One region of the Trichococcus sp. ES5 genome, then DNA from elsewhere that is predicted to be linked to it. Evidence: a T-box and tRNA genes for the amino acid it is inferred to sense, from the RefSeq annotation. Region 1 holds a T-box; the other holds one or more tRNA genes.
The links. A T-box is a leader RNA that pairs with one kind of tRNA and senses whether it is charged. The one in region 1 lies ahead of serS (serine--tRNA ligase), so its partner is inferred to be a tRNA-Ser.
Positions count from the first base shown of each region.

Region 2: it encodes a tRNA-Ser, which carries the amino acid that the T-box ahead of serS (serine--tRNA ligase) is inferred to sense. The anticodon was not compared.

Region 1 is NZ_FJND01000016.1:49-12,627, forward strand. Features, by position in the region: partial or broken rRNA gene TES5_RS11205 (16S ribosomal RNA) at 1-143, opposite strand, end outside; gene msrA (peptide-methionine (S)-S-oxide reductase MsrA) at 661-1,203, opposite strand; gene serS (serine--tRNA ligase) at 1,278-2,579, opposite strand; T-box leader at 2,632-2,864, opposite strand; gene TES5_RS11225 (serine hydrolase) at 2,964-4,307, opposite strand; gene TES5_RS11230 (sensor histidine kinase) at 4,424-5,563, opposite strand; gene TES5_RS11235 (response regulator transcription factor) at 5,613-6,305, opposite strand; gene guaB (IMP dehydrogenase) at 6,486-7,970, opposite strand; gene TES5_RS11245 (DUF1129 domain-containing protein) at 8,245-8,931, opposite strand; gene ychF (redox-regulated ATPase YchF) at 9,633-10,733, opposite strand; gene TES5_RS11255 (DUF951 domain-containing protein) at 10,785-10,991, opposite strand; gene TES5_RS11260 (ParB/RepB/Spo0J family partition protein) at 11,029-11,922, opposite strand; gene TES5_RS11265 (ParA family protein) at 11,912-12,579, opposite strand, start outside.
Region 2 is NZ_FJND01000008.1:32,999-45,577, reverse strand. Features, by position in the region: gene TES5_RS08035 (carbohydrate ABC transporter permease) at 1-264, opposite strand, end outside; gene TES5_RS08030 (ABC transporter permease) at 279-1,220, opposite strand; gene TES5_RS08025 (LacI family DNA-binding transcriptional regulator) at 1,570-2,544, opposite strand; gene TES5_RS08020 (CHAD domain-containing protein) at 3,025-4,395, opposite strand; gene TES5_RS08015 (MATE family efflux transporter) at 4,594-5,976, opposite strand; gene TES5_RS08010 (MurR/RpiR family transcriptional regulator) at 6,085-6,843, opposite strand; gene TES5_RS08005 (N-acetylmannosamine-6-phosphate 2-epimerase) at 7,050-7,739, shown strand; partial or broken gene TES5_RS14940 (PTS transporter subunit EIIC) at 7,785-8,247, shown strand; gene sstT (serine/threonine transporter SstT) at 8,448-9,668, opposite strand; tRNA gene TES5_RS07985 (tRNA-Ser) at 9,895-9,984, shown strand; gene TES5_RS07980 (hypothetical protein) at 10,139-10,531, opposite strand; gene TES5_RS07975 (Panacea domain-containing protein) at 10,528-11,103, opposite strand; gene TES5_RS07970 (NAD-dependent protein deacylase) at 11,093-11,914, opposite strand; gene TES5_RS07965 (vitamin B12-dependent ribonucleotide reductase) at 12,154-12,579, shown strand, end outside.

The sequences.
Region 1 (12,579 bases):
TGGGCAGGTTACCCACGTGTTACTCACCCGTTCGCCACTATCTTCTCAGTGGAAGCAAGCTTCCATAGAAAAGACCGTTCGACTTGCATGTATTAGGCACGCCGCCAGCGTTCGTCCTGAGCCAGGATCAAACTCTCATGTAATGTGGGCTCTTGTACAGAAACCCTCATGAAAAGCTGAATAGCTCTTAATTTCTTGCTGACTTTATGTTTGCGATACGATGTATCGCCTTCGTTTGCTTCGACCGAAGTCTAAGCTCCCTGCACATTTGGTTCGTTCATTCTTCATTCAGTTTTCAAAGGTCTAATTATGTCGCACGTTCTCACATGACAACTTCTATATGATACCACTTGCGCAACCAGTTTGTCAACAACTTTTTTAAAAATGTTATTAATGAATTGGCCTGGAAGTTCATACTGTCATCAACGACCTTGGATACTTTTGCGGTTGTCCATTTGATCTGCCAACGAATAACAATCTTACCTGTTTCAGAGCTTTTTGGCAAGTCTTTTTTTGATTGAATATATTTTTTTATTGCATAATGACGGCAAAAGCTCTCTGCAATAGGATAAAACATTCATTTGCAGCAAAAAAGAAGGTTCACTCCAAAGTCATTTCTTCGGAATGGACCTTCTTTCCATTATAGTTTCAGCACATTTTCTACTTTTTCCAATGTGATTCGATATACGAATCTCGTCCTGAATGCGAACGGTATCCGTGATAATGCGCACTGCTTTTTTTGTAGAAATCCTGATGATATTCTTCTGCGGCATAAAACGGTTGTGCCGGTTCAATGGAAGTCACGATTGGTTTAGTGAATTTCCCACTGTCCTGTAAAGCTTGTTTCGATGCTTCCGCTATCTCTTTTTGTTCCGCTGTATGATAAAAAATTACCGGACGATAAGAAGTGCCGCGATCTACGAATTGACCCATGGCATCAGTTGGATCCGTCTGCTGCCAGTAGACCTCCACCAAGTCTTTGTACGGGAACAAAGCTGGGTTAAATGTGATTTGAACAGCTTCCGTATGCCCGGTCGTTCCGGAACACACTTCTTCATAAGTAGGGTTTTCTGTGTGTCCGCCCGTGTACCCGGAAACGACTGATTCGATGCCTGGTAGACTGTCGAACGGCTTGACCATGCACCAAAAACAGCCTCCAGCAAAAGTAGCTTTTTCCAATTTTGATTCGCTCACTATCCTCATTCCTTTCGTATGCGTTTACGTATGAAATGATTGTATCATATACCCAGAAGCTTACGCGCATATCTTGCTTATGATCAGCGTTTGTTGCTTGCGTTCTCTTTGGTTATTTTTGTGATGCCGCCCATATATGGCACAAGTGCATCAGGGATTGTGACGGAACCGTCTTCGTTTTGGTAATTTTCAAGTATCGCAGTTACAGTGCGGCCGACAGCCAGCCCTGAGCCATTCAACGTGTGCACAAATTCCAGTTTCCCTGTTTCTTCGTTACGGTAACGGATTTTCGCGCGGCGGGCTTGGAATGCCTCGGTATTTGAACAAGAACTGATTTCCCGGTAGGTATCTTGAGCCGGGATCCAGACTTCTATATCATACGTTTTGGCTGCGGAGAAGCCCATGTCGCCCGTGCATAACGTGATCGTACGGTGCGGCAAGTTCAAGCCTCTCAGCACCGCTTCAGCATCGTCCGTCATTTTTTCCAACTCTTCATAGGAAGTTTCCGGTTTGCTGAATTTCACCATCTCCACTTTATGGAACTGGTGCATCCTGATCAGTCCTCTTGTGTCGCGTCCTGCGCTTCCGGCTTCAGAACGGAAAGACGGACTCATCGCTGTGAAATAGACCGGCAAATCTGCTTCATTCATGATTTCATCGCGATAATAGTTCGTCAAAGGAACTTCCGCCGTAGGAATCAGCGTAAAGTTGCGTTCATCCGTCAATTGGAAAACGTCCTCTTTGAATTTAGGGAATTGTCCCGTACCGAACATGGATGCTTCATTCGCCATGTATGGCGGAATCATTTCCGTATAGCCATGCTCTTCGGTATGCAGATCCAGCATATAATTGTAGCAAGCGCGCTCCAAGCGGGCTCCCAGGCCTTTATAGAAGACGAAACGGCTGCCGGTCACTTTAGCGCCGCGTTCGAAGTCCAGAATATCCAATGCCTCGGCGATATCATAGTGGGCTTTTGGTTCGAAATCGAACGCGCGCGGCGTCCCCCATCTTCTTACTTCCACGTTATCCTCTTCATCTGCACCGACAGGAACGGAGGCATGCGGCAAGTTAGGCAATCTTGTTGCGATGAAAGTCGTCTTCTCTTCGATTTCATTCAGTTCTTCATCCAATGCTTTGATTTTGTCGCCGACTTCTTTCATTTCGGCAATCTTATCATCCGCATTCTCTTTGTTGCGTTTCAATTGCGCAATTTCCTGGGAAACGCCATTGCGGTATTGCTTCAGGTTTTCCGTCTCAACGATTTTCTCCCGTCGTTGCGCATCCAATTCCTTGAATGTCACCAACTCTTCCGTTTTAACGCCACGTGCAGCCAATTTCTCTGCAGTATCTTCAAATCCATCCCTCAAAAATTTTACATCCAACATATGCTTTCCTCCTCATTATTTGTACAAAAATAGCCACTCCATCCCTAGAATAATCTGGGACGAAATGGCTTTAACGTTCGCGGTACCACCCAACTTCAGCCAGTCCCGATCAGGTCTGGCTGCGCTTCATTGCGTTAACGGACGGATCCGGAACAATTTAGTCAATTTCTTGTTTTCATTGTTCGCTTCATGTGGGGATTCAACAGGTGAAGGGTCAGTTCTCACCGAACCACTGACTCTCTGGGGCGCTTCACATCATTTACTGGTCACATGCATGGCTTTCTCTATTCAATTGGTCTAAGCTTCGATACCCTCATTTTACTGAACAAACCCTGTGCTGTCAATAATGCGACGGTTTTCCGTTAAACCCTCAGCTCTTCAGGATCAGTCAAAAAACCCTCCGACAAAATCGGATACTGTTTGCCAAGCTTTTCCGAACAGGTCTCCGACAACACGACCGCCGCGCACAAATATATTGGCTTTTTCAACGCTGCTTGCCACTGCGACTTTGACACCCTCGGAGGTCGCGCCGTCCAGATAACCAAACTCATCACCTTCGACCGTCACAGCGACGGACCCGACTTCAGTTCCTTTTTCGATAGGCGCTTCAATCTCGCCGTCCTCATTCAGGCTCTCTTCCGCCGGTGTGAAAACAGTTGTGAGCGCGAGCTCTTCCGCACCTTTTTCGGTAACGGTCACCAGGTCTTCGTTGTAGACAAGCCCGACCTCTGTTTGCTTCCCTTTGGCCACGGTAATCGGTTCTTGCGTGGAAACAGCCTCGCCTTTTGTCGCTACCGTCGTCTTCTCAAAGGTTGAGAAGGCATAGTCCATCAAGCGCCCCGTTTCCTTAAAGCGCTTGGTGCTCTCATCAGCACCGATGACCACGGTGATGATCCGCATATCATCCTGAACGGCTGTACCAGTAAAGGATGCACCCGACTCCAGTGTTGTTCCGGTCTTCAGACCGTCCACACCTTCACGATAATAGAACATGCCAGGCAACATCAAGTTATAGCTGTGCATCATGATTTCGTCGGATGTTCCCGCTTGGAAAGCCAACTCCGGCACGGCAGTTGTTTCCAAAACTTCAGGGTAATCATCGATCAGATGATCCGCAACCATCGCTACCCCGCGCGCAGTCATTTTATTGTATCCATCAGACGATGCACCCGGATAAAGATGCTCTTCCGGCATATCGCTGTTCGACAAGCCTGTGACATTATAAAGTTCATAATTATCTACGCCCCACTCATCCAACTGAGCCTTCATCAAATCAACGAACTTCGCTTCCGAACCAGCCAAAGCTTCCGCTAAAGCGATCGTCGATCCGTTTGCGGAATAGATTAATGCGGACTGATAAAGTTCTTCCACGGAATACGTGATGTCCTGACGCAAAGGCACATTGGAAAAGTTGTAGTTCTGGCTGACTTTATAGACGTAATCGCTGACGGTGATTTGCTTGTCCCAAGCCAATTTGCCTTCTTCGATGGCTTCGAGTATCAAGTAGATACTCAGCATTTTTGTCATTGAGGCAATGCCCAGTGCCTCATCCCCATTTTGGTTCATAAGTACTTTATCTGTTTCATCTTCTATTACGAAAGCGGCTTTCGCATCGATAGAAGGTTGTTCAGCAGCCAAGGCAACCGGTGCAACAAACAAGCTGTTCACCAATACCGAGGCCGCCGAAATTGTTCCCATGATCATTTTTCTGTTTTTTATAGTTATCATTGTTTGTAGTTATCTCCAATCAGTCATTTCGTTCGGTTGATATACCCTTCTATGTTAGCGGAAATGGCATAAAAAGACAACCAAAAAAAGGAACGTACACAGAAAACGTACGTTCCTTATTCCTTGGCAACTGGAGTCTGTTTCAAGGGGAGATGCAGCACGAATTTGGTTTCCACCTCATCCGATTCCGCATAGATATATCCGCCGTGCAGTGTAACAATGCTTTGAGCAATCGCCAACCCCAGCCCGGTCCCGCCTGTCTCCTTCGAACGGGAATTTTCCACCCGATAGAAGCGCCCGAACAATTCCTGCAGCGATTCTTCAGGGATGCGCTCTCCGTTATTTTTTACGGCAACGATCACTTCAGAACCTATCTTTTCGGCTTCGATATGTACCCAAGTGCCGCCATGCGCATATTTCAGGGCATTGGAAATCAGATTGTTGAAGACACGGGCCATTTTATCGACATCCATTTCAATCATCAACGGATCCGTCTTCATGATAACCTCAATCTCCATATGGCGTTTGCGTGACTCCAGTTCATAATCCGCGACGATCTGCTCCAAAAAGTTCCCGATGTTGATCGTCTTCAACAACAGCGGTGTCGTCGGTTGTCGCACTTTCGTGTATTCGAAGAGATCATCGACAAGCACCTTCATCTGCAGCGCTTTTGTGTAAGCGATATGGATATATCGCAAAGCATCCTCTTCACTTGTGAATTGCTTATCCTCTATCAATCCCAGGTAACCGATGATGGAAGTCAAGGGGGTCCGGATATCGTGACTGACGTTCGTGATTAATTCATCTTTCGATTGTTCGATTTTCCGTTCCTCTGCCATCGCTTGGACCGTACTTTCCACCAGCGTATTGATGCTGTCCACAACATCAACATAGCTACCGGCATTGTTCGCATCGATCCGATGATCGAAGTGCCCCGCTGCGATATAATGCAATTCGTCCAGAATATGCGTCAGCTGCATCTGCTTGTATCTCCTGGCCAAACGCCAGCCAGTGAAGATGGCCGCAAAAATGGCCGCTATCCATTGAAAAACATCATCGTAAATAGTCAAGAACGCATCGACTACCATCACGAATCGCCTCAAGGAGGGAACTTCCCTCAAAATCATCGGAGGGTTTGCGACCAGTCGGTTGAACATCAGCTCCATCCCGATGTAGAGCAGATAGACGATACCCAGCGTCAACGCCCCTTCAAAAACGAGTTCACTCAGTTCTTTTTTTTTCAACTTGTTAAACAAAGCTGCAGCCTCCCAGCTGTTTTTTTTGCCAATGTGCCTACAGGCTTGCTTATTCGCCGATCTTATAGCCTACACCCCAAACGGTCTGGATGACCTTCTCGCCCCCTGTAGCCTCTTCAATTTTATCGCGGAGATGACTCACATGCACCATAACGGTCTTGGCCGATACGATACTCTCTTGTTGCCAAACACGTTCAAAAATTTCATCGGCACTGAAGACGCGATTCGGATGGCTCGCCAATAGGTGCAAAATACCAAATTCCAGCGCGGTCAACTGGATACTTTTCCCGTTCAGCGTCTTTACCTCATGGGAATCTTTCTTGATGATCAGCGGACCTATTTCGATCGAATCCACCTCTGCTGCATCTGCCTGCATAGTGGTCCTGCGCAAGAGCGATTTGATGCGAGCCATCACTTCCAGTGGATTGAACGGCTTGGAAACATAGTCGTCCGCACCTGTCGTCAACCCTTGGATTTTATCCATATCGGCGGATTTTGCGCTCAACATCAGAATCGGGATCGGATTGTTCTGTTCCCGCAGCTCCCTCACTACCGAGATGCCATCCTTCTTCGGCATCATCACATCCAAAATGATCAGTTGGATATCCGCATTCTCCTCAAGCTTGTGGAAAGCGTCCACGCCGTCATAGGCTTTTATCGGATCGTATCCTTCATTTTTGCAATAAATGCTCAACAAATCCACGATTTCCCTGTCGTCATCGACGATCAAAATTTTACTCATATCGGACAACCCTTTCCCCAAAATATGTATTTTTCCCCATCGTACCAAAGTGTTCTAAATTTTTGCTTAAGGAAGCATAAAGAAATTCCATTTTAATTATATCAGAAAGCCCCAGCAAACTGCGAACATAAGAAAAAACGCCCGAGAACAGTGTCCCGGGCGTTTTGGTTTCTTGCCTGTTTATCTATGGATGGAGTAGTTTGGTGCTTCTTTAGTGATTTGGATGTCATGCGGATGGGATTCGATCAATCCGGCACCGGACATCTTGATGAATTGTGCATTTTCGCGAAGCTCCTGCAGATTGCCGGCACCAACATAACCCATACCGGAACGGACACCGCCGAGCAGTTGGAAGATGATATCGCTGGCTGCCCCTTTATAAGCGACACGGCCTTCGATACCTTCCGGAACCATTTTCTTCGCTTCATTCACCCCGCCTTGGAAGTAGCGGTCGCTGGAGCCTTTTTCCATTGCCGCCAGACTGCCCATGCCACGGTATGTCTTGAAACGACGGCCTTGGAAGATTTCGAATTCGCCCGGAGACTCATCCGTACCAGCCAACATACTGCCCAACATGACGGCATGTCCACCAGCAGCCATCGCTTTGACGATGTCTCCCGAATACTTGATTCCGCCGTCAGCGATAATTGCTTTGCCGTATTCTCTCGCCACACTTGCAGCATCATAGATGGCTGTGATTTGCGGAACACCAACACCGGCTACGACACGGGTCGTACAGATCGAGCCCGGTCCGATTCCGACTTTGACTACATCGACTCCGACGTCAAACAAAGCGCGGGTTCCTTCTGCAGTCGCTACATTTCCGGCAATCAAGGTTGCGTCAGGGAACTGATCGCGGATTTCTTTAATTTTGCGGATAACGCCGGCGCTATGGCCATGCGCTGTGTCGATGACGATTGCATCTGCACCGGCATCCAATAAGGCTTGGGCACGTTCGAACGTATCGCTTGTCACACCTACTGCAGCCGCAACGATCAAACGGCCGTGTGCATCTTTTGCGGAGTTGGGAAACTCAATTACTTTTTCGATATCCTTGATTGTGATCAGACCAGCCAGACGGCCACTGTCATCAACTAGAGGTAATTTTTCGATTTTATATTTTTGCAGGATGGATTCGGCATCCTTCAAAGAAGTCCCTACAGGAGCGGTAACCAAGTGTTCTTTTGTCATCACATCGCCGATCGGAACTTGGTAGTCTGCAATGAAGCGCAGATCGCGGTTCGTCAAAATCCCTACCAACTTGCGATCTTCCATATCATTGACAACAGGCACACCGCTGATACGGTATTTACTCATGAGATTCTCTGCTTCAGAGACCAAGTGATCCGGGGTCAGGAAGAATGGGTCGATGATGACGCCACTTTCGGAACGTTTTACTTTATGCACTTCTTCAGCCTGCGCTTCGATGGTCATGTTTTTATGGATGACGCCCAACCCGCCTTGGCGGGCCATTGCGATTGCCATCGCCGAATCGGTAACTGTGTCCATACTTGCGCTTATGATAGGAATATTCAAGTGTAAATTTTTAGCTAAATCAATCGATAAATCCACATCGTTAGGTAATACATGGCTTTCAGCCGGGACTAATAATACATCATCAAAAGTAAAACCTTCTCTAGCGAATTTTGTTTCCCAATTTGACATTTTCGATGAACACTCCTTTTTATTTATGCTGATTTTTTATCATCTAAAATACCACCCTCAACAACCCACGTCAAGCGCAAAGCCCCCTTTATCATACAATTCTCATATAGCAGCGCTTTTTATCGAATGCTATTTATTTAAATCTGACGTAACGTTCGGAATTAACGCGTTCGGTTATGTCCTTTGATTCGTTTTCAGTTTTTTCTCTATCAATATACGAAAATAGCCGAGATACAAGTATTCCTTTGCATCTCGGCCTCCACCAATTGACGGGCTACAATATGCCGCCCATGATATGATATTTTTTCTTCAAATATACTTTTGCAGCAAAACCTATCCCAGCGATTCCAAGGTATATCCACGCAGGTAGCGCGATATTAATGCTTGCTGGAATAAGCATCATGGAAACAGTCATGATGAGCATCCAAAGCAGCATAGCACCTGTCGTCGCAAAGATATATTTCCCAAAGCCTTTTTCGCCTTTTGGAGCGTCTGGATTCGGCGTGTATTTAGAGATGACGAGCATGGCGATACCGCCCACAACAAAGTTCAGAATCAAGCTGATCAGACCCATTCCGATGACATCTTCGCCACTGTTGGTCAGCAAGGAAATCCCCGAAATCATCGCGAAAAGAGACCCTAGCAATAAACCGCCATCCAAAGCGATCAGCCAATCAGACGAACGTACTTTCACTTCGTTGTCTGACGGATTCACCAGGATATTCGAGGCGCACTCAGATACTGTGCCATATAATTGGCGGGCGGTTTTACCGGTTTTTTGGGCTTCCAGCAACTCCCGCATCATTTTATTGTAGATTTCCTCTCTTCGTTCCTCTTCCAGGTTTGCAGCTCTCAAGGTCCTGTCCAGCCCCATCATGTATTGTTCATTTCTTTTTGTCAAACTCTGCCATAAAGCTTTGTTTTCGACTTTCATTTGTGCAACACTCTTCGTTTCTTCCAATGATAAATCCTCCCTTGATTACATGCGGCACCCTTGTCAAACGTGTTGTGAATCCCTAAATCTGAAATAAAGAGAGATTCATCACACGCTCTTAGTTGAACTCTGAATCCCAGAAACCTCCGCCTAAGTTGCCAAACACACACGGACAAAAAGCGTCCGCTTTGTGCTTGGCCCCTTAGTGCTCGGTTTCTACCCGGGATTCATCGTATCCTTTTAGTTGAACTCTGAAATGCAGGGGATTCCGCCTAAGCTGACATTACGTCACGGCCAAACTGCGGCCGTTCTCGTAATATCCTCTTAGTGCTCATCCCCTCCCGCATTTCATCGTATCCTTTAGTTGAACTCTGAAATGCAGGGGATTCCGCCTAAGCTGACATTACGTCACGGCCAAACTGCGGCCGTTCTCGTAATATCCTCTTAGTGCTCATCCCCTCCCGCATTTCATCGTATCCTTTAGTTGAGTTCTGATTCGCAGATACCGCTCCCGTTTCACACCCAGCGTAGTGAACAAAAGAGGTTCACTTCGCTGGGTGCTCCAACGTCCGGGTATCTAAACGCGAATCATCACATCCTGTTATAGAACGGTTCTGAATCCTAGAGTTCTCCGCCTAACGCTGTTCAGGCCCACTCAGCCAAAACCGGGCTGCTTGGTCCTGAACAGCGTTAGTGCTCAAACTCTGAGCTCAGGATTCATCACACTCTTATACGTTAAACCTGAATTCCATTACGTCGCCGTCTTGGACTACGTAGTCTTTTCCTTCTAGTCTGACTTTCCCTGCTTCTTTGGCGGCTTGCATGCTGCCGTAAGCCAACAGGTCAGCGTAGGAAACTGTTTCGGCACGAATGAAGCCGCGCTCAAAGTCGGTATGGATGATTCCTGCCGTTTGTGGTGCTTTCATCCCTAGTCTGAAGGTCCAGGCACGAACTTCTTTTTCGCCTGCCGTAAAATATGTTCCCAGACCAAGCAACGTGTAAGCTTTACGGATCAGTTGATCCAATCCGGATTCTTTGATGCCCAACTCCGCCAGGAATTCAGCTTTTTCTTCGTCATCCAGTTCAGCCACTTCTTCTTCGATTCGGGCGCAAACGGTAACGACCTCCGCGCCTTCTGTCGCCGCAAAATCACGGACAGCTTGAACCATTTCATTGTCTCCGCCGGCTATTACGTCCTCTTCGGAGATGTTTGCGACATACAGAACAGGCTTTGTCGTCAAAAGGAATAAGCTCTTCACAAGCGGTTCTTCTTCGGGTGTGAATTCAATCGTACGCGCGGATTTGCCTTCTTCCAAAGTCGTCTTGATTTTTTCCAGGATTTCCAGTTCGCGCACAGCATCTTTGTCTTTTGTGCGGGCAATTTTGCTGATGCGTGTATAGCGTTTCTCGATGGACTCCAAGTCGGCAAAAATCAGTTCCAGGTTGATGGTTTCGACGTCATCCAAGGGATCCACTTTACCGCTTACGTGCGTGATGTTATCGTCTTGGAAACAACGGACAACATGACAGATAGCATCCACTTGGCGGATGTTGGCCAAAAATTTATTCCCCAAACCTTCCCCTTTGCTGGCGCCTTTTACGATGCCGGCGATATCCGTAAATTCAAAAGTTGTCGGGACGGTTTTTTTAGGTTTCACTAATTCTGTTAATTTATTCAAACGTTCATCGGGAACTTCGACTACTCCAACATTGGGGTCGATCGTTGCGAATGGATAGTTTGCGGCTTCCACTCCCGCTTTGGTGATGGCGTTGAATAAAGTGGATTTCCCGACGTTCGGTAACCCTACGATTCCTGCTGTTAATGACATTTCTTCACACTCTTTCCACTTATATTGCTTTTCATTTGTTCGTTCAAAGACCTATTCGACAGTTTCTTCTGCCTTAGTCAGTACTTTTTTCATTTTTTTCTCGAATTCGCGGCGCGGCATCATGACCATCTGCCCACATTTCAGGCATTTGATGCGGATGTCCATACCCATTCGGATGATTTCCCATGAGTTGCTTTTGCAAGGATGCGGTTTTTTCATTTCGACCACATCATGCAATCCATAATCTTGTTGTACCAAGGCCAAATGCACCTCTTTCTGATGTCTTCGTCTATTCTTAATCGTCCAGCGAAATTTGCAGGATATCCAAAATCCGGGTCAGGTCGGCTGGAGAAAGGTATTCGATCTCGATTTTGCCTTTTTCACCCTTACTGGATATTTGTACGGATGTCCCGAATTTGTCCATCAAACGTTCTTCACTCTCTTTGATGTATACCGGCTTCGTTTCTTTTTTCTTTTTATTTTTCTTTTTGGCGACATCACCGGGATTATTCAATTGTTGAACCAACAATTCCAAGTGTCGGACCGTGATGCCTTCTTCGGCAGCTCGTTTTGCCAGTTCGCTGATCAACGATTCATCGTTCAAACCCAAAAGCGTACGGGCTTGCCCCATAGAGATCACTCCCTCTTGCAGCATCCCCTTGACGTCCTGAGGCAGATTCAACAAGCGCAGATGGTTGGCGATGTACGGGCGGCTCTTGCCTAACCGTTGGGCGACATCCACTTGCGTAAGATTCAGCTTGTTCATCAAGGTTTGGTAGCCTTCTGCCTCTTCCAGCGGAGTCAAATCTTCCCGCTGCAGATTTTCCAGAATGGCGACTTCGATCATGGCTGTTTCGTCAAATTCACGGACGATTGCCGGGATTGTTGTTTTGCCGGCCAAACGGGACGCGCGGACGCGGCGTTCGCCTGCAATGATTTCATAACCCTTCACACTGGATTGGCGCAGGATGACCGGCTGGATGACACCGTTCAGCATGATCGAGTCAGCTAATTCCCGCAAAGTCGAATCATCAAAGGTTTTTCGTGGCTGATAAGGATTGGGACGGATCTCATCTAAAGGGATCTCCTGTACCTTCTCTGTCTTTTCATCGATTTTTTCGATATCTTCAAAGTTGCTGAAGAGCGCGTCGATGCCGCGTCCTAGCCCTTTGCTGTTTTTATTCGCCATCTGCTAACACTTCCTTTGCCAACTCAAGATAAACTTCCGCTCCTTTTGAACGGATATCATAGTCAACGATTGATTGTCCATAGCTTGGCGCTTCCGATAAACGGACATTGCGCGGAATGATTGTCTTGTATACTTTCTCTTTGAAATACTTTTTGACCTCATCCACGACCTCAAAGCCGAGGTTTGTCCGAGCGTCCAGCATCGTCAACAATACCCCTTCCAATTTCAGATCCTTATTGAAATGCTTCTGAACCAAGCGGAAGGTGTTCAACAGTTGACTCAACCCTTCCAAAGCATAGTATTCGCACTGAACCGGAATCAAAACCGAATCACTGGCGGTGAAGGCATTGATCGTCAAATGTCCCAGTGAGGGCGGGCAATCAATAAAAATGAAGTCGTATTCCTCACGCAATGACTGCACTGCCTCATAAAGGCGCGCTTCACGATGCGGCTGATTCGTCAACTCGATTTCGGCGCCTGCCAATTGGATGGTTGCCGGTACGACCCATAAATTTTCCCGTGAGGATTCTCTGATGACGTTCGCGATAGGCTCTTGGTTCACTAATACATCATATATATCTTTTTCAACATCCGCTTTTGAAATACCTAGTCCGCTCGTGGCGTTCCCTTGGGCATCACTATCTATCAATAACACTT
Region 2 (12,579 bases), on a different contig from region 1:
AGTCAACGCGCTGTATGTGAATGAATAGAAAATCGAATTCACGAAACCTCGGATGATGGCCGGATCCTGTAAGACCCTCTTATAGCCATCCAGACTCCAGTTCGCTGGGTTCAGACTCAATCCTTGCGAGCGGAGGATGAAGGGATCCATGAAAGAAGCGATCAATACGTACAACAAGGGGGATAGGGTTATCAAGACCAGAAAGCCTATCAGAATGCGATTCACCAGCAGCACGCCGCGGTCAAATTTTGTCAATGTTATCATTTTTGTTCTCCTCTCTATAAAGCTGTATCATCATTGCTTACTTTGTTCGCTAACGCATTTACGGCCAGCAACAAGATGATATTGATGACTGTATTGAATAGTCCGACTGCCGTTGAATACCCGTAATCACCCATCTGCAGACCGACTTTGTAGACGTAGGTCGAGATGATTTCCGAAACAGGCAGGTTCATCGATGTCTGCATCAGGAAAGCTTTCTCGTAGCCGACATTCATGATGCCCCCTACAGAAAGGATGAACTGGATGACCATGATTGGTCGGATCGCAGGCAGATCGATGTACCAGATACGATAGAGGATGTTAGCGCCGTCCATGTGAGCTGCATCGATCAAATCTTGACTCACGTTGGCCAATGTCGCCGTGTAGAGCACCGATGCCCAACCCATACCTTGCCAAATACCGGATAGGATGTAGAGCGTCCGGAAATAATCTGGATCCGTCATGAATGTAATCCGCGAACCGGTAATGCTTTCTATAAACCCATTGATCGGGCCATCAGCTGCCAGGAACATGAACAACATCCCCACAACGATAACCAAGGAAATGAAGTTCGGTGCGTACAGAATCAGTTGGAACCGCTTCTTCCATTTTGTGCTGATCAGATGGTTCAAAGATAATGCCAAGATAATCGGCGGGAAAAATCCCAAAATGAGTCCGTATATACTGATTTTGAGCGTGTTCTCCAACAGAATTCCGAAGTTGGGAGAGTCGATGAACTGGACGAAATTTTCAAATCCCACCCATTCACTCCCCATGATCCCCTGCAGCGGATTATAATCCTTGAAAGCCAAGAGAATGCCGTACATCGGGAAATATTTGAATACCAGCGTGAGTATCAGGCCCGGCAACAGCATATAATAAAGCATTCGGTGCTGTTTGACGAACTCCCATTTCGACTGTGTGATTCTTTTTGGCTTACTTGTCTGGCTTTTTTTCATAACTGTTCTGACTCCTCCTTTTGAAAATTGAAACGTTTCCACTCTTCCCCAAAAAAATTACGGAAACGTCTTCATTTGATAATAGAAACGTTTCCACTTTCGTTCAAAAAAATAAATTCTGAAGAATCCAAGCGAATGATCCGATCAAATGGATCAAACAGTGCCAACGAAAAGGCACACTACTTTTGAAATCGGTGCGGTCGATGGATCATCAGCCTGCCCACGATTTCAAAAATAGGGAAACGTCCGTTTAGCAATTGAAACGTTTCCACTCCGCTTCAAAAAAATATGTTTTTGATTTAAACCTATAATAATTCAGTAACCGCTTTCTGTCAATACCTAAGCCAGATTATTTTGACATTTTATTTTTCGTTGTCGGTCCTTCCACATAATGGACAGGCAAAGTGATCTTTGTTCTGACGGATTCACCATCGATCACCTGAATGATTTTTTCGACTGCAGCTTTGGCCATCAAATCTACGGGCTGGCGGATTGTCGATACGATCTGTCTGCGACCGGATTCCATCTTGATGCCATCACAACCGATGATCTGCACCTCTTCCGGTACGTTACGTTTCATTTCCTCCAATATTTCGAGGATGTCCAGAGCGATGAAATCAGTGTGGGCAAATATGCCATCCACATCCGGATTTTCTTCGAAAAAGGTTCGGATTTCCTGCTTTAATTCTATAACGGGATCTTGTCCATCGTAGATGGCATAAGGAATTCCCATCTGTTCAGCTTTCGCCTTAAAGCCATCCCTTCGCTTTGTCGTCTCAGTAGGAAAGCGTGAATGCGTTCCGATATAACCGAGTTTATGACACCCTTTTTCAACCAACTTTTCTACGGCTAGCTGGCCTGCATGAAAGTTGTCCGATGTGACGCAAACCGTTTCTTCCTTGAAATGACGATCGATGGTGACGAAGGGCAAATGCGACGAGACAAAGTTATCCAAATCCGAATAGGTGATGCCGATGATGCCGTCGACTTTGTTTTCTTGGACCATCTGGATATACTCCAGTTCTTTATCACTGCTGACATCCGAGTTGCACAACAGCATTTTGTATTTATGTTCAGCTAAGTTGCTCTCCACATAATAGGCGAATTCCGAAAAAAACGGATGCCAGATTGTCGGAATGATCAGCGCGACCGTGTTGGTCTTGTTCATCTTCAATCCGCGCGCGTAGGCGTTCGGGATGTAGTTCAACTCTTTCATCGCCGCCTCGACTTTTCTGCGGGTTGATTCTTTTACGGATCCGGAACTGTTCAGGACGCGTGATACGGTACCGACACCGACTTTTGCCAAAGCAGCTACATCTTTCATCGTTGCCAATTGAATGACCTCCTTTCCTCTATAATTCTTTCAAGCTAATTATCATGATAGCAGAGTCGGCAAAATAAGTATAGTTGCATTTTGGGACTATTCCGTCCCTCGTCCTTCAGCGAAAAAAAACGCCCTCTTACTCAGTATTTTGGATGCAATCTGCACTCAGAATTCAGAAGAACTGCTCCGCGCGGTGGCCAAAATTGTCGAATAGAGGCGGTAGATCCGACAATTTGACTCCGGATTGAGCCGATATTGTCGAATAGCGAGAAACATTCGACAATTTGACAGCTTGCCGGACCAGAGTTGTCGAATAGCTGGGGAACATTCAACAATTCCGCCCCGACCGCAGTCAAAAAAAGCGGGAATACACAATTGAATGCATCCACGCTTTATTTAAAGTTATCCTGTTGCTAAAGTTAATGAGATTAGCCCTTATTGATCGTTTGTACCGATCAATGCGCAGCTGTTTGTTTATGGTTATTCGGTTTCGTCGTTCAAAATTGCTTCCCTGCGTTGGAATTGGTGTTCGCTGAGTGTTCTGAAGTGGTGCTGCAGTTCGGGATCGTCGGTCTTATCGGCCATCTCCAAAAGCAGGTGGCCGTTGATGTCGAAGTCGCAGAGCGTACCGAGTGCGGTCTGGACTTTCTTCATCTCTTTGATGATGGCCTTATCCTTCTCGCCCAGTATGGGTGCTAGATAAGTAGCAGCATACCGCAGTTTCTTGGCGTTGATGCGCAGACTGTGGGTCTGTTCATGGTTGGAGAAGTCGACTTCTTCCCACTTGCGCATCAGTCGTTTCTTCATCTTTTCAATTTTCTTGATTGTCGCTTTTTTCTGCTGGTCATCATCCAAGTTGATTGATTTCAGGAAATGGGCAGTTGCGGCTTCTGCATCCAGGATGCGTTCCGTCAATGCGCCACTTGTGATCAATTCATGGATGCTGTCCTGTTCGCCTTGACGCTCTTCCAGCAACCAAGTCATCACCTGGCCGTCCTCAGCCAACATATCCGGATACAAGCCGCGCAATTCACGGCATTCTTCCATCAGCACATCCAGCTCGCGCAGATAGCCGAAGGTGCTAGCGATCTCACGCCAATCTTCGCCGGCTTCCCGGTAATATTTTTCCTCACCGTTCGCCTTGTTGAAGTTCAATAAAGCCCGCAACTGACGGATCGCTACGCGCAACGCATGCGCAGATTCCGGCTCGACGGGATCCTGTTGATAAGCGGCATAGGCACGTTGAACGCCTGCCATCTGTTCCTTGATGATACCGGCGTACAGCGTATCTTCGCCTTCGCATGGCGCACAATCCGCCGTCCCTTCGTGCTTATCGACCGCAAGCATTTTTTCGTTAGCAGTTTCGTGTCTGCGCTTCGCCGCTTCGCCCGGCGCCAACAGCCATTCCAACTTTCCGATCGGGTCTGCAGCTAAGTCTACCGTAAAGAAGGCTATCGCCCCTTTTTTGAATGGGATCGCTGCCCCGATTAATTCTTTCGTCCAGTTGCTCATATAGGGCTCATGACCAACAAGCGCTAGGGTGAATCCCGCTTCTTCCAGTTCCAGTGCTTCTCTGAAGGCTGTGTAATCGCCTGTAGCTAAAAATTCCTTCTGTTCGATTTCTTCAACAGCTGCCGCCTCAGCCAACAATTCAGCAGTCTGACGCGCCCGTACCAGTGGGCTTGTCCATATCCTCAGGTTTCCGCTCTCAGTAAGTAAATGTGCGATGTCGGGCAGAAATGCAGTCAGTTCCTCCACTCCTGCTTCCGTCAATTTTCTGTAGAAATCATCTCCCTCAGGCGTGCGTTCTTCTGCGATGCCATGTCGAATCAGTATCAGTTGTCCTCCCATACGGCTCATCCTCCTTTGTTTCGGTGCTCCAAATACGGATATCACGTCCCGTTTTTGTAACCGTTCTCTCACTTGATAGTATAACATTTTCCCCAAGGCATGTGAAAAAAATCCGCCACTTTCTCGGAAAGAGGCGGACAAATAAAAGCTGATTACATTTTTGATGTGCACAACGGCGCTTATTTATTCCGAGCAGTCTTAAGCCAACTTCATCCTTTTCCACTTTCCGGATCGGAAGCGCATCGCAATCAGGAACCAGCGGATGATCTGATCCAGCATGACGGCCAGCCAAGCACCCAGAAGGCCCAGCCCGAGCACTTGTACGAAGAAGGTAGCGGCTGCCACCCGGATGATCAATATTCCCAAGAAAGTCGAAATCAGTGGGAAAATCGTATCCCCTGCCCCCCGCAAGGAACCTGCGACAATCAGTTGATGTGACTGGAATGGTTGGGTAATGGCCGCAACCCGGATGGCGATTGCGGCATTCCGAATGATTTCCGGATCGCTGGAATAGAAGCTCACGATGTACTCGGCGCCGAAAAAGAAGGCCAAGCCGAGTATGGCACCACACATACTGCCGATTTTTCCGGTCCGTGAAGCATATTTTTCGGCCAGGTTTGCATCGCCGGCACCCAATGCTCTACCGACTAACGAAGAAGCCGCGATCCCAAAGGCTTGTCCAAGTGTGAATGATAGCGTCAGGATGTTCATGCCGATGTTATGGGCGGCAAAGACGACTGTCCCCAGGCCCGACACGATCTGGATAAACAGAATCATCCCGGAACGCAGCGCCAATTGTTCCAGCGCTGAAGGCAGTCCGATTTTGGCCAAACTTTTCATTGTTTTCATTGAAAAATGGAACGGATGAGCGAAAGAAAAATTTAATTTGCTCTTGCCCGAGCGTAAATAGCGAATCAGTAGACTGCACGCCACTGTGTTGGCAATGACTGTCGAAATCGCTGCGCCTTGGATGCCCAATGCCGGAACACCGAAAAGGCCGTATATCAGTAGCGCATTACCGATCACATTCAGAAAATTTGCTTGCAGGTTCACACCCATCGGAATCTGCGTTTCTCCGATCCCGCGCAAGGATCCGGAAATGCTGAAATTAAAGGATTGAAGGAGATAGCTGATGCAGATGATGCGGAAATAGATCCGCCCGACTTCAATCGTATCCTGCTGTGCGCCCATGAAAGCCATGATCTGATCGGCATAGACAAAGGCAGCTAGGGCTAACGGAGCGGAAAGGATCATACTGATGATCATGACATGCTTCATGACATTTTCCATTCGGTCGTGTTTTCCGGCTCCGAAATAGCGGGCGATCAATGCTGTGCCGCCGATATTCAAAGCCTGCACCACGGCCAGTCCGAGGAACAACGGCTGATTTGTCACCCCAACAGCGGCAACAGCTGCCGCAGCATAGCCATGATCAGCGATATTCCCCAACATCATCATGTTTATCATCCCGAACAACGAACTCAGGACCAGTTCGATCAGAACCGGCCACGCGATGTTCATGATTTCCTTGTTGATCGGACTTTTCGGCTGCTTCATGTCCGCTTGCTTCTCTTCCCCCATAATCATCCTCCTACGACTCTTACTCCGCTCGCTCCAGTCGGCCCCCGCTCGTCCAGCTTCACGGTTCCCTTTTAGCATAGCATAGTTTTGCGCAATCATGCTGCAAAATCAATCCAAGGTTTTATCAATAATGGAACGCAATACCTTTTCCCGTAATTCGACCGTTTTGATTTTATTTTTTATTTCATATCCCCGTACCAGCGTCTCCGAAATATACAATTGTGATATTTTCCCGGCCAACGATCCACCGTCAAAGAATTCCTTATTGGCGGTCTGCAGGACAATATCACCTAAGGCAGCAATGGGCGAAGATAAGAAATTAGTGATCGCAATGATAGGCGTATGATTTTCTTTGGCTATTTTCAAAGAATCGTGGATATCTTTGGTACGGCCGCTCAATGAGAAACAGATCACGAGATCTTCCGGTCCCAGCAAGGCTAAGGCATGGGCTTGAAAATGCGGATCAACGATATGGTTCGCGTGCACCCCTACCCGGAGCAACATCTTTTCCAACGAAGCCGCCGACAAACCACTCGATCCAACACCGATGATGTAGATCCGTTTTGCTTTAGTGAGAGCTTCGATCGCATGCAGAACTACTTCCGGATCGAGTAACAGTCGGGTCGATTCCAAAACCTTGATCTGGTTCTCCAAAATCCGATCGTAAAATTGGTGATCGTTATCCCCTTCATACTGGCTAGCGAATTCCTCCTTGGCGATAGCAATTTTCAAATCAGAAAAGCCATTGAAACCGATCTTCTGAGAAAAGCGGATCAGTGTTGCATCGCCTACTTTTACTTCCTCGGTCACATCCTTCATTGTCTGATACACAGCCTGTTCTTGATTTTTCAATAAGTAATTCGCAATCCGTTTCTAGGATTTCGTCAACGCGTGATATTTTTCTTGAATCAGTTGAGCTAGTCCCATAAAGTCATTCCTTTTCCTGTTTATGACTCTCATTATACACGAACTTTTAAAAATGCAAATTACCTGTTTACAAACATGAAAGCGTGTGCAATATTTTATTTACGGAGATTAACTCCGGAATAAAATAAATAACGGAGGAAATATCCATGAAGAAGGAAGATTTCATCAACAAAGTCCGTGGCGGCATTATTGTCTCTTGTCAAGCGCAACCGGGAGAACCTTTATACACAGAAGAAGGCGGCATCATGCCTTTGATGGCTCTTGCAGCTGAACAAGCTGGTGCAGTCGGAATTCGTGCCGAATCGGTAAGGGATATTCAACAAATTAAGGAAAAAGTTGATTTACCGATTATCGGGATCATCAAACGTGATTACCCCCCTCAAGCACCATTTATTACGGCTACCATGAAGGAAATCGATGAATTGGTTGAAACGGGTGTAGAAGTCATTGCCTTGGATTGCACTTTGCGGGAACGCTATGACGGTAAAACAATCAATGCCTTCATCAAAGAAATTAAAGAAAAATATCCCGATCAATTGTTCATGGCGGATATCGCCACCTTTGAGGAAGGAATCAACGCTTTCAATGAAGGAATCGATTTTATCGGCACAACGCTAAGCGGTTACACAGCGGAAAGCACCCAACAGGATGTGCCGGATATCACCTTGATGAAAAAACTGGTGGAGGCCGGTGTGGATGTCATCGCCGAAGGTAAAATCCATACGCCTGAACAAGCTAAAGCAATCCAGGATTTGGGTGTAGCAGGAATTGTCGTAGGAGGTTCCATCACACGGCCAAAAGAAATTGCGAAACGTTTCGTTGACAACTTAAAATAAGGAGTGAAAAACATGTTTAAAAAATTCTCTCAAGTCTGAAGAGCCATGATGCTCCCGATCGCCATTCTGCCCGCTGCCGGCCTTTTACTGGGTTTCGGTGGAGCATTGACCAACCCAAGCACCTTGGCCGCCTATCCGTTCCTTGACATTGAATGGTTGCAGACGATCTTGAGCATCATGAGTTTTGCCGGAAATGCCGTCTTTGCCAATTTGGCGCTCATCTTCACCATCGGGGTCGCTGTCGGTCTCGCGAACGGAGATAAAGGAACTGCTGGTTTGGCCACCGATCCAAGGTGCACTGACATCCGCTGGTACAGCCATCGCAGCTATGGGCAGTTTCGGAACGTTCTTGTACGGCTTTTTGCTTCGTTTGACAGGCGCAGTCGGTTTGCACCATACGATTTATCCGCTGTTCTGGTACAGCTCTTTGGGCGGAAGCGAAGTTGTAGCGGGTCAAACCGTTGCCGGTGCCCAAAACATCTTCTTCGCGCAATTAAATAGCGAAAACCGCATAACACCCGACAGATTGCCCTTCTGTCGGGCATACGGCTAGTATGGCGTTGCGAACTGCCGAGAAATCACACATCTGTCTGGTGTTCGATGGTCACAGCCTCATTGATGCCAGACCAGATAGTAATCAATCTACAAATCAAAAAAAACACTGACCCGACATAGGGATCAGTGGTTTTTTTGCTGTACGGTTTTGAATCAGATTTTGATGCCTTGCTTGCGTCGCTCCGCAAATTCTGCTGTCGCAGTGAAAAGGACATCGGTCGATGAGTTAAGAGCTGTCTCAAAGGAATCTTGAAGGACGCCGATGATAAAACCGACACCGACTATTTGCATAGCCACATCATTCGGGATACCGAACAGACTTGCTGCTAACGGGATAAGCAACAGTGACCCACCAGCAACACCCGATGCTCCGCAAGCGCTGATCGCTGCCAAGACACTAAGGATGAAAGCTGTACCGAAATCCACAGGGATACCCAATGTGTTTACAGCAGCTAAAGTAAGAACGGAAATCGTTACCGCCGCACCAGCCATATTGATCGTTGCACCCAGCGGAATGGAAACGGAGTAAGTATCCCTGTCCAATCCAAGGTCCTCGCAAAGCGTCATGTTGACGGGAATGTTCGCAGCCGAGCTTCTTGTGAAGAAAGCAGTGATGCCACTTTCCCTCAAACATCTGAAGACGAGCGGGAACGGATTGGAACGGATATAGATGTAGACGATGATCGGATTGACGACCAAAGCGACGAACAGCATACAACCGATCAGTACCGCAACCAGTTTCCCATAGCCCAATAATACGCCGATTCCGCTTGTAGCGATGACATCGAAAACAAGACCCATGATCCCCAACGGAGCGAATGCAATGACAATTCGGACCATTTCCGTCAATGCATCAGAAACATTGGACAGCACTAACTTGGTTGAAGCCGCAGCGTTCTTCAAAGTAAAACCGAGCATGAGAGCCCAAGACAAGATGCCGATGTAGTTGGCATTGTAGAGCGCCTTGATTGGATTATCCACAACGTTCAACAACAAAGCTTTCAGGACTTCCATTACACCGCCTGGAGCAGTGACATCCTCAACTCCTGAACCCAATGTCAAAGTCACCGGGAAGAGGAAGCTTGCGATAACCGCTACGAGTGCCGCCAAGAACGTTCCTAAAAGGTAGAGCACAATAACAGACTTCATGTTCGTCTCTTGGCCTTTTTTGTGCTGCGAAATTGCGGATGCAACCAAGAAAAAGACCAGCATCGGCGCAATCGCTTTTAAAGCTCCGACAAACAACGCACCAAAAATTGTGATCGGTTTTGCTATGTCCGGTATAGTGACAGCAAGAATGATACCGATGACCAAACCGGCGATGATACGTTTGACAAGACTCAGCTTGTACCAGTGATTCATTAATTTATACAATTCAAATTCCTCCTGATGTATGCAAAAATTACAATAAAATGAGTACATAGGTTTTCATATTACCATAATTTAATCTCCCTAGGAAGAATACCTTTCACTTTTCTCTTACGGCGTGTCTGTTGAACTGGATCCCTCATTATTTGCTTTCTGCATTTTCTGGATTTTCGTGACTTTTTTTACAATTTCTCTTTTCTGATTAGCTGAAAAGCGCTATAATATATTTTATGGAGAATTACTCAAGTCCGGCTGAAGAGGACGCACTCGAAATGCGTTAGGTGTCGAAAGGCGCGCGGGGGTTCGAATCCCCCATTCTCCTTAAAAACTTTTAAATTTTGTCAGACAAAAGGCCGACATCCATTTTTGGGTGCCGGCTTTTTGTTTTGTCGAAATCAACCGGTACACCTTCGAAAAATTTTATTGTTTCCTATTGTTTTGCGTCCTGGTTTCCGCGCCGAGCTTGTTCGGCTCAGTCAAAATAGCCCTCCAGAAAAATCTCGATAAGCCGCCTTCACCTCGGCATAGAGGTCCGGGTAGTCTTCGCTGAGTGAGGACTGGATCCCGATCGCAAGCTGCGAGCTGTGGATCGTCTGGATTTTATGGACGCGGATATAGGAGACTTCCGCATTCAGGCTCAGTTTGGGGTACCGCTCTTTTGCGACTTTGATGTCGTGGACCGGATCGATGTTCTGGCTGACGGACACTTTCGAAATCGGAAAGGCCGTGAAATCGCAAGGAAACTCATCGTATTCCGCACCTATGATCAGGAACGGACGCGATTTGAAGGCGATTTTGTCCGTATTTAAATCGTGATAGGCAAACCGGGTCTTAACGATAATACCGATGTAAGCTTGCGTTTCTTTCATGATCTCAGCACCTCCCCTTCAAAATCCTCAAATTCATCCAGATAAACATCAAACAACGTATCATACAGCCGCACTTTTTTTGCATCCGCGCGGATATCCGCAAGTTCCAGCAGTTTGGGTACGGTTGCTTCTTCCGCGACACCTGGCCTGCTGTTGCGCCAGGATGTTTCACGGCGCGCCAAATCCGCCAGGTACCAGTCTCCATACTGCCCGTAGGAAAGAACGACGCGATCGAGGATGAACTGTTCGCGCTCCGTCAACTTTTTCATTTCCAACGGTTCGAAGGGATCGTAGTCTTCCTCGAAGAAGAAATACAGTTCCGGCAGCACCGGCCCTTCTTCCCAACCTTCAAAGCTATCCTCAAACAACGTCTCTCCGACCAGCGCCAAACATTCCCGCTGCGCGAAATAAAGCATCGTCTGCAACTTCAGCTCATTGTCGCCGAATCGGGCTGCTGTATGGTTTTCGTAGGAATAGACCAGATACCTCGCGAGCTGTCTCAGCTTCGCCATAATGACGTCCCCTTTCCTGAATGCCATTTCCATCAAGGCGCAGTTTAGTTCATTTTTCAAAATATTCTTTCCAGACGTCCGCCAAAAAAGCGCCGGCGTCGGTCTGTACGGCCAACTGGAAGTTCAATGACTGCGGCACGGGTGTACGGTTCAGGAGGACTGTGTACGGTCCTTTGAAATAATGGACGAAACTTGCGGCCGGATAGACCGCCAACGAGGTGCCGATGACCACAAGCATGTCCGCGGCGCCGATTGCTGCAGCCGCGCGCTCCATCGCCTCCTCGTCGAGCATCTCGCCGTAGAGCACGATGTCCGGACGCACCATCCGGCCTTGGGAATCGCGCTGGATGCCTTGTGCGTCTATGCTGATTTGGGTGGTTTCGGTGGCTTCGGCCGTTTCGAACGTCCGCCATCTCGTCCCGTTGCCGTGCAGCTCGATGACAGTGCGGCTGCCGGCTGACTGGTGCAGATTGTCGATGTTCTGCGTGACGACGGTGACTTCTTTGCCTGTCTGCTCGAGCGCCGCAAAGAATCGGTGCCCTGCGTTCGGGAGCGCCTGCGAAAAATTGAAGTGCTCCGCATAATTGCGGAAGAATAGTTCGGGATACGTCTCCAGAAAACCGATGCTGAGCGTCTCTTCGCCAGTGAAATGGCGGCCGCTCAACCTGTCGAACATCCCACCCGCCGACCGGAAATCCGGGATCCCGCTCTCCGTGCTGATGCCCGCCCCAGTGAAGGCGACGATGCGTTTTGATTTGCGGATCATATCCGCGAAATGTTCTTTATCGTTCATGCTTGGGCTCCTTTCGGATGTTGTTCTTTCTGTCTTTATTATAGCTTTCGGTATGGCTGACCGGGTACTATTTCGCATTCTTTCCTGGGCGTATGGCCGACAACCCCATCCCGACGCACAATGCCCTCTTCTTATTGGCCGATATATTATTACAAACCCACCCTCGTCCACCCAAACAACGTTTTCATCCATTTGCAAAATACAGCTTCCCGACTGTTCCCCTTGATTTATCCGGTGAACAGAATTAACATATATGGTATGAGAATCAAACCAACAGCACAACATCTAGTGTTTTCACCATAAATGAAGGAGTGATTATTGTGGATGGAACAAAGACCACATTTAAAGCAGGATTCGAAAAATTAAACAAGGACATCGAGCGGTTCCCGCATGTGTTTCCGATTACGGAAGATATGCACGTCACGTACGAAGGCGTGTCCCGCCTCGTCATGCTGGATCGTTATTCCTACAAGGATTCCACAAAGGAGACCCTTTCCGAAGGGGATCTGGTTATCTTGACGGTCAAAGAGGATCCTAAATACCCAACTCGAGGAACCGGCACCATACTCTCCATCAACCCTAAGGAACAGACGGCCCGCATCAGAGTTTCCGCGGAGTACCAGCACAACATCGATGATTTCGAAGTCGAGGAAGGCGGCATCGTGACGCGCCGGATTCTGACGTTGGACAAACCGCTGGAGCTTTTCTACGAACAGATTGCGATGCGTAATGCTCATGGCTTG